Regions from separate parts of the Streptomyces sp. CA-135486 genome, predicted to be linked through region 1. Evidence: riboswitches for the same ligand, from Rfam matches in the RefSeq annotation. Region 1 holds a riboswitch; the other holds the start of a gene.
The links. Region 1 has a riboswitch for S-adenosylmethionine ahead of ACQEVG_RS08910 (aminotransferase class V-fold PLP-dependent enzyme). Riboswitches for the same ligand answer to the same signal wherever they lie in the genome.
Positions count from the first base shown of each region.

Region 2: linked by a shared signal. The riboswitch ahead of thrC (threonine synthase) and the one ahead of ACQEVG_RS08910 (aminotransferase class V-fold PLP-dependent enzyme) in region 1 are both predicted to bind S-adenosylmethionine.

Region 1 covers NZ_JBNJMM010000001.1:1,964,085-1,971,189, forward strand. The annotation lists gene qcrC (cytochrome bc1 complex diheme cytochrome c subunit) at 1-79, shown strand, start outside; gene qcrA (cytochrome bc1 complex Rieske iron-sulfur subunit) at 76-1,128, shown strand; gene qcrB (cytochrome bc1 complex cytochrome b subunit) at 1,125-2,747, shown strand; gene trpD (anthranilate phosphoribosyltransferase) at 2,879-3,943, shown strand; SAM riboswitch class IV at 4,042-4,159, shown strand; gene ACQEVG_RS08910 (aminotransferase class V-fold PLP-dependent enzyme) at 4,387-5,796, shown strand; gene ACQEVG_RS08915 (Lrp/AsnC family transcriptional regulator) at 5,851-6,132, opposite strand; gene ACQEVG_RS08920 (rhomboid family intramembrane serine protease) at 6,203-6,931, opposite strand; gene ACQEVG_RS08925 (hypothetical protein) at 7,082-7,105, shown strand, end outside.
Region 2 covers NZ_JBNJMM010000001.1:319,012-326,116, reverse strand. The annotation lists gene ACQEVG_RS01605 (DUF1036 domain-containing protein) at 1-163, shown strand, start outside; gene ACQEVG_RS01600 (DUF397 domain-containing protein) at 177-428, shown strand; gene groL (chaperonin GroEL) at 452-2,074, opposite strand; gene ACQEVG_RS01590 (cold-shock protein) at 2,445-2,648, opposite strand; gene ACQEVG_RS01585 (MoaD/ThiS family protein) at 3,079-3,354, opposite strand; gene thrC (threonine synthase) at 3,381-4,661, opposite strand; SAM riboswitch class I at 4,679-4,806, opposite strand; gene ACQEVG_RS01575 (glucosyl-3-phosphoglycerate synthase) at 4,951-5,916, shown strand; gene ACQEVG_RS01570 (hypothetical protein) at 5,955-6,131, shown strand; gene ACQEVG_RS01565 (alpha,alpha-trehalose-phosphate synthase (UDP-forming)) at 6,185-7,105, shown strand, end outside.

The DNA.
Region 1 (7,105 bases):
CTGGGTCTTCGGGCTGGGTTCACTGATCGCAGTTGCCGTCTGGGTCGCGGCCCACACCGCTAAGGCCAAGAAGTCATGAGTAGCCAAGAGATTCCAGAAGAGAACCTGCCCGTTGAGCAGGGCACCGCGCACGGCACGGTAGAGACTGCCGAAGACCCGTTCGCCGACCCGGGGCTGCCGGCCCACAAGCCGCGCATCCAGGACATCGACGAGCGGGCCGCCAAGCGCTCCGAGCGCGTGGTCGCCTTCCTGTTCACGCTGTCGATGCTGGCCACGATCGCCTTCATCGCCTCGTACGTCACCTTCCCGGTCGACAAGATCGTGTTCATCTGGCCGATCGGCCATGTGAGCGCGCTCAACTTCTCGCTGGGCATGACGCTCGGCGTCGCCCTCTTCTGCATCGGCGCGGGCGCGGTCCACTGGGCCCGCACCCTGATGTCCGATGTGGAGATCGCCGACGAGCGCCACCCCATCGCGGCCCCCGCCGAGGTCAAGGCCAAGGTGCTGGCGGACTTCGCGGCGGGCGCCGAGGAGTCCGCGATCGGCCGGCGCAAGCTGATCCGCACCACCCTGTTCGGCGCGCTGGCCATGGTGCCGCTCGCCGGTGTGGTGCTGCTGCGCGACCTGGGACCGCTGCCCGAGAAGAAGCTCCGGAGCACTCTGTGGGCCAAGGGCAAGCAGCTCATCAACATGAACACCAATGAGCCGCTGCGTCCCGAGGACGTCATCGTGGGTTCGCTGACCTTCGCCAAGCCCGAGGGCCTGGAGGAGGACGCGCACGATTTCCAGAAGGAGATCGCCAAGGCGGCCCTGATGATCGTCCGGCTCCAGCCGGAGGACATCAAGGACAAGCGCGAGCTCGAGTGGTCGCACGAGGGCATCGTGGCGTACTCGAAGATCTGCACCCACGTCGGCTGCCCGATCAGCCTGTACGAGCAGCAGACGCATCACGTGCTCTGCCCCTGCCACCAGTCAACCTTCGACCTCTCCGACGGCGCCCGCGTCATCTTCGGCCCGGCCGGTCACCCGCTTCCGCAGCTGCGGATCGGCGTGAACGCTGAGGGCAACCTTGAGGCGCTCGGCGACTTCGAAGAGCCCGTCGGTCCGTCCTTCTGGGAGCGCGGATGAGTACTACAGAGACGAACCGCAAGGCACCCGCGGGCGAGCGGGTCGCCGACTGGGCGGACGGACGGCTGGGGATCTATTCCCTCGCCAAGTCCAATATGCGGAAGATCTTCCCGGACCACTGGTCCTTCATGCTGGGTGAGATCTGCCTCTACAGCTTCATCATCATCATCCTCACGGGTGTGTATCTGACGCTGTTCTTCCACCCGAGCATGAACGAAGTCGTGTACGAGGGCTCGTACGTCCCGATGCAGGGCATCCGGATGTCCGAGGCGTACTCCTCGACGCTGAACATCAGTTTCGACGTCCGCGGCGGCCTGCTCATCCGGCAGATCCACCACTGGGCGGCGCTGATCTTCGTCGCGGGCATGATCGTGCACATGATGCGCGTCTTCTTCACGGGCGCCTTCCGCAAGCCGCGCGAGGTCAACTGGGTCTTCGGCTTCCTGCTGCTGGTGCTCGGCATGTTCACCGGCTTCACCGGCTACTCGCTCCCCGACGACCTGCTCTCCGGTACGGGTGTCCGGTTCATGGAGGGCGCGATCCTGTCCATGCCGATCGTCGGCACGTACATGTCGTTCTTCCTCTTCGGCGGGGAGTTCCCCGGCGGGGACTTCGTGAGCCGGTTCTACTCGATCCACGTTCTGCTGCTGCCGGGCATCATGATGGGCCTGCTGGTGGGCCATCTGATCCTGGTCTTCTACCACAAGCACACGCAGTTCGCGGGCCCCGGCCGGACGAACAAGAACGTCGTCGGCATGCCGCTGCTGCCGGTCTACATGGCCAAGGCCGGAGGCTTCTTCTTCCTGGTCTTCGGTGTGATCGCGGCCGTCGCCGCGATCGCCTCGATCAACCCGATCTGGGCGCTCGGTCCGTACCGTCCGGACCAGGTGTCCACCGGCGCTCAGCCGGACTGGTACATGGGCTTCTCCGAGGGTCTGATCCGGGCCATGCCCGGCTGGGAGATCAACTTCGCGGGCCACACGCTCGCCCTGGGCGTCTTCATCCCGCTGATGATCTTCCCGCTGGTCCTGGCCACGATCGCGGTCTACCCGTTCGTCGAGTCCTGGGTCACCGGGGACAAGCGGGAGCACCACATCCTGGACCGCCCGCGCAACGCCCCGACCCGTACGGCCTTCGGTGTTGCATGGCTGACCTGGTACGTCGTCCTGCTGATCGCAGGTGGAAACGACCTGTTCGCCGTCTTCTTCCATCTGTCGATCAACAGCATCACCTGGTTCGCCCGGATCGGCTTCTTCGTCGGACCGGTCGTCGCCTTCGTCATCACCAAGCGGATCTGCCTGGGTCTGCAGCGTCGCGACAGGGAGAAGGTGCTGCACGGACGCGAGTCCGGCATCATCAAGCGCCTGCCGCACGGTGAGTTCGTCGAGGTCCACGAGCCGCTCAACCAGGAGCAGGTGTACACGCTGACGGCGCACGAGCAGCCGAGGCCCCTGGAGATCGGCCCGACGGTCGACGAGAACGGTGTCGAGCGCAAGGTCCCCGTCACCCAGAAGCTCAGGGCGAGGCTCAGCAAGTCGTTCTACGGCGAGGGGACCCACATTCCCAAGCCGACGCCCGATGAGTACAAGGAGATCACGAGCGGCCACGGCCACCACTGATCCCAGCTGACCGCGCGCAGCGGTCGCCACAGCTGGAGCCCCGTCCATTCACCGGACGGGGCTCTTTGCTGTCCCCGGGGCTGGATAGGGTGGGGAGCATCCCTGTTCGGCTGTGGACCCTGGAGTGGACCATGAACGTTGTGACCCGTGGCGGCGGCGACAGCGTGGCGGACCTCTCCTGGCCCGCCGTGCTGAACGCGCTCCTGGAGAACCACGACCAGAGCGCCGACGCCACGGCGTGGGCGATGGACCGCATCCTCAGCGGCGAGGCGACGAACGCGCAGATCGCGGGCTTCGCGGTGGCCCTGCGGGCCAAGGGCGAGACCGTCGAGGAGATCTCCGGTCTCGTACGGACCATGTACGCGCACGCGAATCTGATCGAGGTGCCCGGGCCCAGCGTCGACATCGTCGGCACCGGCGGCGACGGCGCCAGAACCGTGAACATCTCCACGATGTCCGCGATCGTCGTCGCGGGGACGGGCGCGAAGGTCGTCAAGCACGGCAATCGTGCCGCGTCGTCGGCGAGCGGCGCATCGGACGTACTGGAGAAGCTGGGCGTCAATCTCGAACTCACCCCGCAGCGGGTCGTCGAGGTCGCGGACGAGGCGGGGATCACCTTCTGCTTCGCCGTGAAGTTCCACCCGGCGCTGCGGCATGTGGCGGCCGCCCGCAAGGAGCTGGGCATCCGCACCACGTTCAACTTCCTTGGCCCGCTGACCAATCCGGCGAAGGTGAAGGCTCAGGCCACCGGGGTCGCGGACGCGCGCATGGCGCCGATCCTGGCCGGTGTGCTGGCCGAGCGCGGCTCCTCGGCACTGGTCTTCCGCGGTGACGACGGTCTGGACGAGCTGACGACGACGGCGACGTCGCGGGTGTGGGTGGTACGGGACGGCGCGGTGCGCGAGGAGGCTTTCGATCCGCGGGACATCGGCATCGACCTGGTGCCGGTGGAGGCGCTGCGGGGCGCCGACGCCTCGTACAACGCGGATGTCGCGCGCCGGCTGCTGGGCGGTGAGACCGGGCCGGTACGGGACGCGGTGCTGCTGAACTCGGCGGCGGCTCTGGCGGCGCTGGAGCCGACGGACGGCACGCTGAACGAGCAGCTTGCGGCGGGCATGGCCAGGGCCGCCCAGTCGATCGACTCGGGTGCGGCCAGGGCGGCGCTCGAACGCTGGGTGGCAGTCAGTAACACCTGAGGTCTGTGTGGCGTGAGGCAAGGCGTGGTGCTGATTCCCGTCTCAGGAACTGGACCTCGCCTTGCACGCCGCGAGTCGTATGGCAGGATGCTCTTCAAGGTCATGAGTGACAGCGATTAAGGCCCCGGCTCGCTGTCCGGCAACCCTCCGTCCGTGGCGGGGTGCCCCGGGTGAAGACCAGGCCGTGGGCAGCGAGGTCTGCGGCAAGCGCGGACCCCTGCACACCCTGGGGTCCTGGTCCTCAAGGGAGCAGTCTCGTGAGCAAGCGAATGCGGTAGGGCTTCTCGCCCCGACTTCAGTACGCCTCCGTACGGCCGGTTGCCGTGCGATCGAGGCAACCCCCGTGTGCCGAGCGGCCGTTGAGCGCCGATGCGCGGGTTCACGAAGCCTCCCCCTGACTCCGTCGGGGGACCCCCAGCCTTGTCCTGCCAGGAGATACCGCCATGTCCGCACGCCCGAACGCCGTTGCCTCCGCCTCCGCTTCCTCCGTAGCCTCTGCTGCTTCCGACTCCGCCGACCCCGCCTGCGCGGCGCCGCTGCCGGTCCTCGGCCGCGATGTGACGGTCCCGCTCGTGACCGGCGGTGAGGTCACCTACGCCGCCCTCGACTACGCCGCGAGCGCGCCGGCGCTGCAGCGGGTGTGGGACGACGTGGCCGCGTACGCGCCGTACTACGGCAGCGTGCACCGGGGTGCCGGGTACCTCTCGCAGCTGTCCACCGACCTCTTCGAGAACAGCCGGGTCACGGTCGCCGAGTTCCTCGACTGCCGGCCCGGCGACCAGGTGGTCTTCACCCGCTCGACCACGGACTCCCTCAACCTGCTGGCCCAGGCCGTGCCCGCCGACTGCCAGGTCTTCGTCTTCGAGACCGAGCACCACGCCTCGCTGCTGCCCTGGCGGGACGCGCGGGTGACGTACCTGAACGCGCCGCGCACGCCGGAGGACGCCGTCGCCACGCTGGAGCGCGCGCTCGCCGACCGTGACCCTTATGGCCCCGCGCTGGTCTGCGTGACCGGTGCGTCCAATGTGACGGGTGAGCTGTGGCCGGTGAAGGAGCTGGCGGCCGTCGCGCATGCGCACGGCGCGCGGATCGTGCTGGACGCGGCTCAGCTGGCGCCGCACCACCCGGTCTCCGTGCAGGACCTGGACGTCGACTGGATCGCCTTCTCCGGGCACAAGCTGTACGCACCCTTCGGCTCGGGCGTGCTCGCGGGCCGCTCGGACTGGCTGCAGGACGCGGAGCCGTACCTGGCGGGCGGCGGCGCCTCGCGGAAGGTGGCGCGGCGCACGGACGGCGGTGTGGACGTCGAGTGGCACACCACGGCCGCGCGTCATGAGGCAGGATCGCCGAACGTGATCGGCGTCTACTCCATCGCGTCCGCCTGCAAGGCGCTGGTCGAGGCGGGCTTCGAGTCGCTTGTCGAGCGCGAGCAGCACCTGATCACGAAGGTGCGGGAGGGGCTTGCGGAGGTCCCCGAGGTGAAGGTCCTCTCCCTCTTCGGCGACGACGCACCGAGGGTCGGCGTCATCTCCTTCGTGGTGGAGGGCTGGAACAGCTCGCACTTCGCGGCGGCGCTCTCGGCGGAGTACGGGATCGGCGTCCGGGACGGTCTGTTCTGCGCCCACCCGCTGGTGCGCACGCTGCTCGGCAGCGACCCGCAGGACCCGGGCGAGTGCGGCGCGCCGGAGGCCGAGCCGGGTGAGCGCTCGCTGAACGCGATCAGGGTCAGCTTCGGTGCGGGGACGCCGGACGAGCACGTGGAGCGTTTTGTGGGGGCGGTGAAGGAGCTGGTGCGGGACGGCGCGAAGTGGACCTACCACACGGAGGACGGCCGCTGCGTGCCGGCCGTCTGACCCGGGCCGCTGCCCCTGAACGAGCCCGCGCCCTTGTGGCGCGGGCTTGTTGCCTTACGCGTCCAGTCCGATGGCGAAGGCCGCCTCCAGGTCGTGCTGGGAGTAGGTACGGAACGCCACATGCGTGTCCGTCGCCTCCACGCCCTGGATCTTGCTGATCCGGCCGGGAATGACGTCGGCGAGGTCGTCGTGCTTCGCGACCCGCACCATGGCGATCAGGTCGTAGGTGCCGGTGACGGAGAAGACCTCGCTGACGCTGTCCAGCGCGGCGATCGACTCGGCGATCTCAGGGATGCGGTCCACGCTGGTCTTGATGAGCACGATCGCGGTGATCACGGCTGGCTTTCTCCCTCGGTGGCCGCTGCTTGGGCCTCAAGCCTACTGGGGGTCCCGGGGCCGCCCGGCGTCAGCCTCCTGTCTCACTGCCCTCGGGAATCGCCGCGGCCGTACGCCGGAATCGCCCCCAGGCGTAGAGGAACCCGATCCCGAACCCCACCAGATGCGTCAGATACGCCACCCCCGGACCGCTGCCGGCCCCTCGTGCCGCCAGCCCCTGCAGTACGAACCAGAAGATCAGCACGATCCATGCGGGGAAGCGCAGCGGCAGGAAGAAGAGGAACGGGAAGAGACTGGTGACCCGGGCCTTCGGGAAGAGGTACAGGAACGCCCCGAGCACGCCCGAGATCGCCCCGGACGCTCCCACCAGGGTCTGCTCGGAGTCGGCGTTGGCCGCCGCGTAGGCGAGCAGCGCAAGGTAGCCGCAGCCCAGATAGAACAGGGCGAACTCCAGCTGCCCCATGCGCTCCTCGGCCATCGCCCCGAAGACGTAGAGGAAGAGCATGTTGCCCAGCAGATGCAGCCAACTGCCGTGGACGAAGAGAGCGGTGAGGGGAGTGAGGAGGGCGTCGGGAGAGCTGTTCAGCAGCTCGGCGGGGATCACGCCCCAGCGCTGGAAGTACAGACTCTGCGCGGTCAGCAGCGCGTCACCGGTGCCGTACACCGGGTTGACGCCCGAGACCGGGCTGATCACGAACACCGCACAGCAGACGGCGATCACTGCGTACGTCACCGCGGGTCCGGTGAGCGCGCCCCGCAGGACCGCGCTCCGGAGGCCCGCGCCCCGCCAACCGATCATGGACAGAGCATGGCGTAGTGGGACTGAACGGTACAGGGTGCCTCGCCGCGGCACGGGGTACCGGCAAGGCCGTAGGGTTACGGGCAGTACACCCGCAGTTCGACGGCGCACAGCGGCACCCGCACCCGCATCATGAAAGAGGACGGCTCGATGACGACGGTTCCCCTGCCGACC
Region 2 (7,105 bases), 1.6 Mb from region 1:
GGCCGCGAACAGCCCGGTCTGGGCCGGACCGCATGTCGTCCAGATTCCGAACCAGGCATTCAACCGGTGCGAGAAACCAGGGGTGTCCGGCGGGTACGCACGAGGCTTCCGCGAACTCTATGTCGGCGACAATGAGGACTTCACCCTCACCCTCACGGGGTAGCCGCGGCTGAGCGTTGCAGCAGCACCTGACGCGACGCCGGCCAGGTGCTGCCGTCGGCCGCACCGGCATCGTCCCCGTCCGCGACTCCAAGAACCCCCACGGTCCGAAGCTCGTGTTCCGGGCCTCGTCCTGGTCCGATTCACGCTCCCCGACCCGGTCAACATCACCCTCGGCACCGAAAGGCTCAAGGACTTCGCCCACTGAGCCCCGGGAACGCCCGAGGGCGGCACCCCCTGGGAGTAGGGGTGCCGCCCTCGGTACGTAACCGGGCTACCGAGCCGAAGAGGCTCAGAAGTCCATGTCACCGCCCGGCATGCCGCCCGGAGCGGCCGCAGAGGCCTTCTCCGGCTTGTCGGCGATGACGGCCTCGGTGGTCAGGAACAGCGCCGCGATGGAGGCCGCGTTCTGCAGGGCAGAGCGGGTCACCTTCGCGGGGTCGATGATGCCCTCGGCGATCATGTCGACGTACTCACCGGTCGCGGCGTTGAGGCCGTGACCCACGGTCAGGTTGCGCACCTTCTCCACAACGACGCCGCCCTCAAGGCCGGCGTTGACCGCGATCTGCTTCAGCGGGGCCTCCAGGGCCAGCTTCACAGCGGCGGCACCCGTGGCCTCGTCACCCTCGAGCTCAAGCTTCTCGAAGACGGCGGACGCCTGGATGAGCGCGACGCCACCACCGGCGACGATGCCCTCCTCGACGGCGGCCTTGGCGTTGCGCACCGCGTCCTCGATGCGGTGCTTGCGCTCCTTGAGCTCGACCTCGGTCGCGGCGCCGGCCTTGATGACGGCCACGCCGCCGGCCAGCTTCGCGAGGCGCTCCTGGAGCTTCTCGCGGTCGTAGTCCGAGTCGGAGTTCTCGATCTCGGCACGGATCTGGTTGACGCGACCGGCAACCTGGTCGCTCTCGCCCGCGCCGTCGACGATCGTGGTCTCGTCCTTGGTGATGACGACCTTGCGGGCGCGGCCCAGCAGGTCCAGGCCGGCGTTCTCGAGCTTGAGGCCGACCTCCTCGGAGATGACCGTGCCGCCGGTGAGGATGGCGATGTCGTTCAGCATCGCCTTGCGGCGGTCGCCGAAGCCCGGGGCCTTGACGGCGACGGACTTGAAGGTGCCGCGGATCTTGTTGACGACCAGGGTCGACAGGGCCTCGCCCTCGACGTCCTCGGCGATGATCAGCAGCGGCTTGCCGGACTGCATGACCTTCTCGAGGAGCGGCAGCAGGTCCTTGACCGAGCTGATCTTCGAGTTGACGATCAGGATGTACGGGTCGTCGAGCGACGCCTCCATACGCTCCATGTCGGTGGCGAAGTACGCCGAGATGTAGCCCTTGTCGAAGCGCATACCCTCGGTGAGCTCCAGCTCCAGACCGAAGGTCTGGGACTCCTCGACGGTGATGACGCCTTCCTTGCCGACCTTGTCCATGGCCTCGGCGATGAGCTCACCGATCTGGGTGTCGGCAGCGGAGATGGAGGCGGTCGAAGCGATCTGCTCCTTGGTCTCCACGTCCTTGGCCTGCTCGAGCAGGGCACCGGAGACGGCCTCGACGGCCTTCTCGATGCCACGCTTGAGGGCCATCGGGTTGGCGCCGGCGGCTACGTTGCGCAGGCCCTCGCGTACGAGCGCCTGAGCGAGAACGGTCGCGGTGGTCGTACCGTCGCCGGCGACGTCGTCCGTCTTCTTGGCGACTTCCTTGACCAGCTCGGCGCCGATCTTCTCGTACGGGTCCTCGAGCTCGATCTCCTTGGCGATGGAAACACCATCGTTGGTGATCGTGGGGGCGCCCCACTTCTTCTCGAGGACGACGTTACGGCCCTTGGGGCCAAGGGTGACCTTGACGGCGTCGGCGAGCTGGTTCATCCCGCGCTCGAGACCGCGCCGTGCCTCCTCGTCGAACGCGATGATCTTGGCCATGTGAAGTGGTCCTCCCGGACTGGGGTGGATTCTCCGGACCGCGCCTGGCGCCCGCGACGGACGGCCTGCAGGCCTTGTGGTTCCTTGCCCCACCCGGCTTGCGGACCTCACCGACCCGGTCCTCGTTGTCACTCTCACTGTCAGAGTGCTAACGCCAATGATTAGCACTCGACCCATGAGAGTGCAAGCGCCCGAAGGGCTCCGTGAGGGGTGGTGGTCGGGCGACGGGTGGGCGCAAGCGCCCGAAGGGCTCCGTGCGGGGCGCGGGGCGGGCGCAGGCGCGTGGACGCGCACGAGGGGCCCGCATCCCTCGCGGGATGCGGGCCCCTCGGCGTGAGCGTGAGTGCGTCGGTGGTCGATCGCGCCGAGATCAGACGGCGAGCTTGACCATGTCCGCCTGCGGCCCCTTCTGGCCCTGCGAGATCTCGAATTCAACTCGCTGACCCTCTTCAAGGGTGCGGTAGCCGTCCATCTGGATCGCACTGTAGTGGACGAAAACATCCGCACCACCGTCGACCGCGATGAAGCCGTACCCCTTCTCCGCGTTGAACCACTTGACGGTGCCCTGAGCCATGCCTAACTCCCCTATTACTGGCCCTTGCGCAGGACCGCACTTCGCGGACCCGGGTCAGACCTCACCCCGACAGGAGGGGTGTGCGCCGGAACGCGTCGACCGCGGCTGAATGTATCTGCCCAACTGCCCTCTGCAACAGGTCAATCGGACGAGAATTCCGAGCGCGCGCGAACGGAAAATTGACCTGAATTCAAGAAATTACGGGGCAAGTCGGGCCCGGCAAATCACACCTAAGAGAGGCAATTCGATCGACCATATTGGCTGCTTCTTGTCAGGCTCGGGCGCATTCTCATATGCGGCCGGCACACGCAGCGGAGGGGGGCTTCCCCAACTGTACCGCGCTCAACCATACAGAATTGCCCCCTCCGCTTCTCTTGCGGAGAGGGCAATACGCGTAACTCTGTGTGCCGTCCGACACGGCGTCTGACGATCAGCCTCCGGCGACGGCGGGGATGATCGAAACTCCCGCCCCGTCCGGCGTCGCCGTCTCGAGTCCCTGCTCGAAACGCACGTCGTCGTCATTCACGTACACGTTCACGAAGCGGCGCAGCTTGCCCTGGTCGTCGAGGACCCGGGCGGCGATGCCGGCGTGGTTCTTCTCCAGGTCGGCGATCACCTCGGAGAGGGTCGCGCCCTGGGCCGAGACCTCGGCCTGACCGCCCGTGTAGGTACGGAGAATGGTGGGGATGCGGACGTTGACACTCATGGTGCGTGCCTTTCTCGGGAGTCGGATCAGCCGGCCAGGCCGGCGTCGCGGAACGCGTCCAGGCTCGGGCGAATCGTCGCGGTCGGGCCGGTCGTCGGCGCCACCGCGTCCAGGGTCTTGAGGCCGTCGCCGGTGTTGAGGACGACCGTGGTGAGCGCCGGGTCGAGCACGCCCGCCTCGATCAGCTTCCGCGTCACGCCCACGGTCACGCCACCCGCGGTCTCCGCGAAGATGCCCTCCGTGCGAGCGAGCAGCTTGATCGCGTCGACGATCTGCTCGTCGTTGACGTCCTCGACCGCGCCGCCCGTGCGGCGGGCGATGTCCAGGACGTACGGGCCGTCGGCCGGGTTGCCGATCGCCAGCGACTTGGCGATGGTGTTCGGCTTCTGGGGGCGTACGACGTCGTGTCCGGCCTTGAAGGCGGTCGACACCGGCGAGCAGCCCTCGGCCTGGGCGCCGAAGATCTTGTACGGCTTGTCCTCGACCAGGCCGAGCTTGATCAGCTCCTGCAGACCCTTGTCGATCTTCGTGAGCTGCGAGCCCGAGGCGATGGGGACGACGATCTGGTCCGGCAGCCGCCAGCCGAGCTGCTCGCAGATCTCGTACGCCAGCGTCTTGGAGCCCTCGCCGTAGTACGGGCGGAGGTTGACGTTGACAAAGCCCCAGCCCTCGCCGAGCGGGTCGCCGATGAGCTCCGAGCAGAAGCGGTTGACGTCGTCGTAGTTGCCCTCGATGCCGACGAGCTCGCCGCCGTACACCGCGGCCATGACGACCTTGCCCTGTTCCAGGTCGTGCGGGATGAACACGCAGGAGCGGAAGCCGGCCCGCGCGGCGGCGGCGCCGACCGCGCCGGCGAGGTTGCCGGTGGAGGAGCAGGACAGGGTGGTGAAGCCGAAGGCGCGCGCGGCCTCGACGGCGATGGCGACAACGCGGTCCTTGAAGGAGTGCGTCGGGTTGCCGGAGTCGTCCTTGATGTACAGGCCGCCGGTGACGCCCAGCTCACGGGCGAGGTTGTCGGCCTTGACGAGCTTGGTGAAGCCGGGGTTGATGTTCGGCTTCTCGGCCACGTCGGCGGGGACGGGCAGCAGCGGGGCGTACCGCCAGATGTTGTCCGGACCCGCTTCGATCCGCTTCCTCAGCGCCTCGGGGTCGCCGACCGGCAGGTCGTACGCGACTTCCAGCGGCCCGAAACAGGAGGCACAGGCGAAGATCGGACCGAGCTCGAAACGCTCTCCGCATTCGCGACACGAGAGCGCCGCGGCGGGACCGAGGTTCACGGGGGTGGTTGCGACAGTCTGCACAGCCATGGTGGCGAGGCCCTTTCTCCTCATCTTCCTCGTGACGCATTTCGCCACAAGACGGAATTGGCACCTTCCCCACCGTGACCTCGCGGTCGGCGGGAGGGTTGCCGGGGCTTCAACGGGCCGTTCCCTCTGCCCCTCTGGATGAGCGGTATTCGATTGTCAGCGAGACGACCCCGGCATGCGACGGTCATCCGCGTTGTTCAAGACTGTAACCGAAGGCGGGGACGGTTGAGATAGTCGTCCGAACCGCGAGATGGATCACTAGCCGATCACTAGCCAGGGAGTAACGAGCGTGCTGGAAGAGGTGGAGCGCTGGCTGACCAGGCGTTCCTGGTCGGCGGCCGACCGCCCGCTCGGCAGGCTGATGGCCGCCAAGCGCGGTACGACCATCAGCGTCGTCCTGCCCGCGCTCGACGAGGAGTCGACCGTCGGCGAGATCGTCACCGTGATCCGGCGCGAGCTGATGGAGGCCACGGCGCTGGTCGACGAGCTGGTCGTGATCGACTCCGGCTCCAGCGATCGTACAGCCGAGGTGGCCGCGGCGGCCGGCGCCCGGGTGGTGCACCGGGACGCGATCCTGCCCCGGATACCGGCCGTCCCCGGCAAGGGCGAGGTGCTGTGGCGCTCGCTGATGGTGACCAGCGGCGACATCGTCTGCTTCGTCGACGCCGACCTGCGGGAGTTCTCGGCGGACTTCGTCTCCGGAATCGTCGGGCCGCTGCTGACCGACCCCGAGGTGCAGTTCGTCAAGGCGATGTACGACCGGCCGCTGGGTCCCGGGTTCGATCCGCCCGCCTCTGGCAGGACACCGGGGCAGGGCGGCAGGGTCACCGAGCTGGTGGCGCGCCCGCTGCTCAATCTGCACTGGCCGCAGCTGGCCGGTTTCGTCCAGCCGCTGGGCGGGGAGTACGCGGCACGGCGCTCGCTGCTGGAGCGGCTGCCCTTCCCCGTCGGATACGGCGTGGAGCTGGGCCTTCTCGTGGACGCACTGCACACGGTGGGCCTGGACGCACTGGCGCAGGTGGACGTCGGCTCGCGCAAACACCGTCACCAGGACGGTCAGGCGCTGGGCCGGATGGCGGCGGCGATCTACCGCACGGCTCAACTCCGGCTCTCCCGTGGCCACTTGGTGCGGCCCGCGCTGACGCAGTTCGTGCGGGGCGAGGGTGGTTTTGAACCGCGTACGTACACGGTGGACACGGATGAGCGGCCGCCGATGCGCGAGATCGGTGAGTACGCGGCGCGTCGCGCGGCATAACCACGAAGAACCGGCCATCTTGTCTAAATTTCCTATGTATGAGCTTTGTATACAGAGTGGCGTTTCTCGGGCAGGCGGTGGCCGACACCATCGCCCCCGCGCATCGTGGCAACCACAACAGCGAGCTCTTGTGGCTGCTGGGCGGCCTGGCCCTGAGCCTGACCGCGGCCGGGGTGGTCGCGGTCGCCGCGACACGGGGACGGCGTCATCATTGAAGCCGTGCCGTACTCACGTTTGAGGGTCTGAGGGACGGGCTAGGTTTCGCGACATGGTTTCCGAGCACGCTGCCGCCCAGGTACTCGTCGCGTCGAATCGCGGCCCGGTCTCGTACACCCGGAACGAGGACGGGAGCCTCGACTCCCGCCGCGGCGGGGGCGGCCTGGTCTCCGGTCTCTCGGCCATCGGCTCCGAGGCGGAGGCGCTGTGGGTCTGCGCCGCCCTCGGGGACGGCGACCGCGAGGCGGTACGGCGCGGGGTGGCCGAGCCCGGGGTACGGATGCTCGACATCGACACCACGGTGTTCGCCGAGGCGTACAACGGCATCGCGAACTCGGTGCTGTGGTTCCTCCACCACATGCTGTACCAGACGCCGCTGGAGCCGGTCTTCGACGCGGAGTTCCGCCGCCAGTGGGCGTCGTACGAGGCATACAACCGCGCCTTCGCGGACGCACTGGCCGAGGAGGCCGCGCCGGGCGCCGCCGTCCTGATACAGGACTACCACCTCGCGCTGGCGCCCCGGATGCTCCGCGCCCACCGCCCCGACCTGCTCATCGGCCACTTCTCGCACACACCGTGGGCCCCGCCGGAGTACTTCCGGCTGCTGCCCGACGACATCGCCGCCCAGCTGCTCGGCGGCATCCTCGGCGCCGACCGGGCCGCGTTCCTCACCCGTCGCTGGGCGGACGCGTTCACCGACTGCTGTCACAGCGTGCTGGGCCCCGGCATCCCGTCCGGCACCCGGATCGGGGTGCACGGCCTCGGCGCGGACGCGGACTTTCTGCGGGAGCGGTCGGACCGGCCGGACGTCCATGAGCGCCTGGTGGCACTGCGCGAGCAGGTCGGCGGGACGGACCGGAAGACGATCGTGCGGGTGGACCGCACCGAGCTGTCCAAGAACATCGTGCGCGGGCTGCTCGCCTACCGGCACCTCCTCGAGACCCGTCCCGAGTGGCGGGAGCGGGTCGTCCAT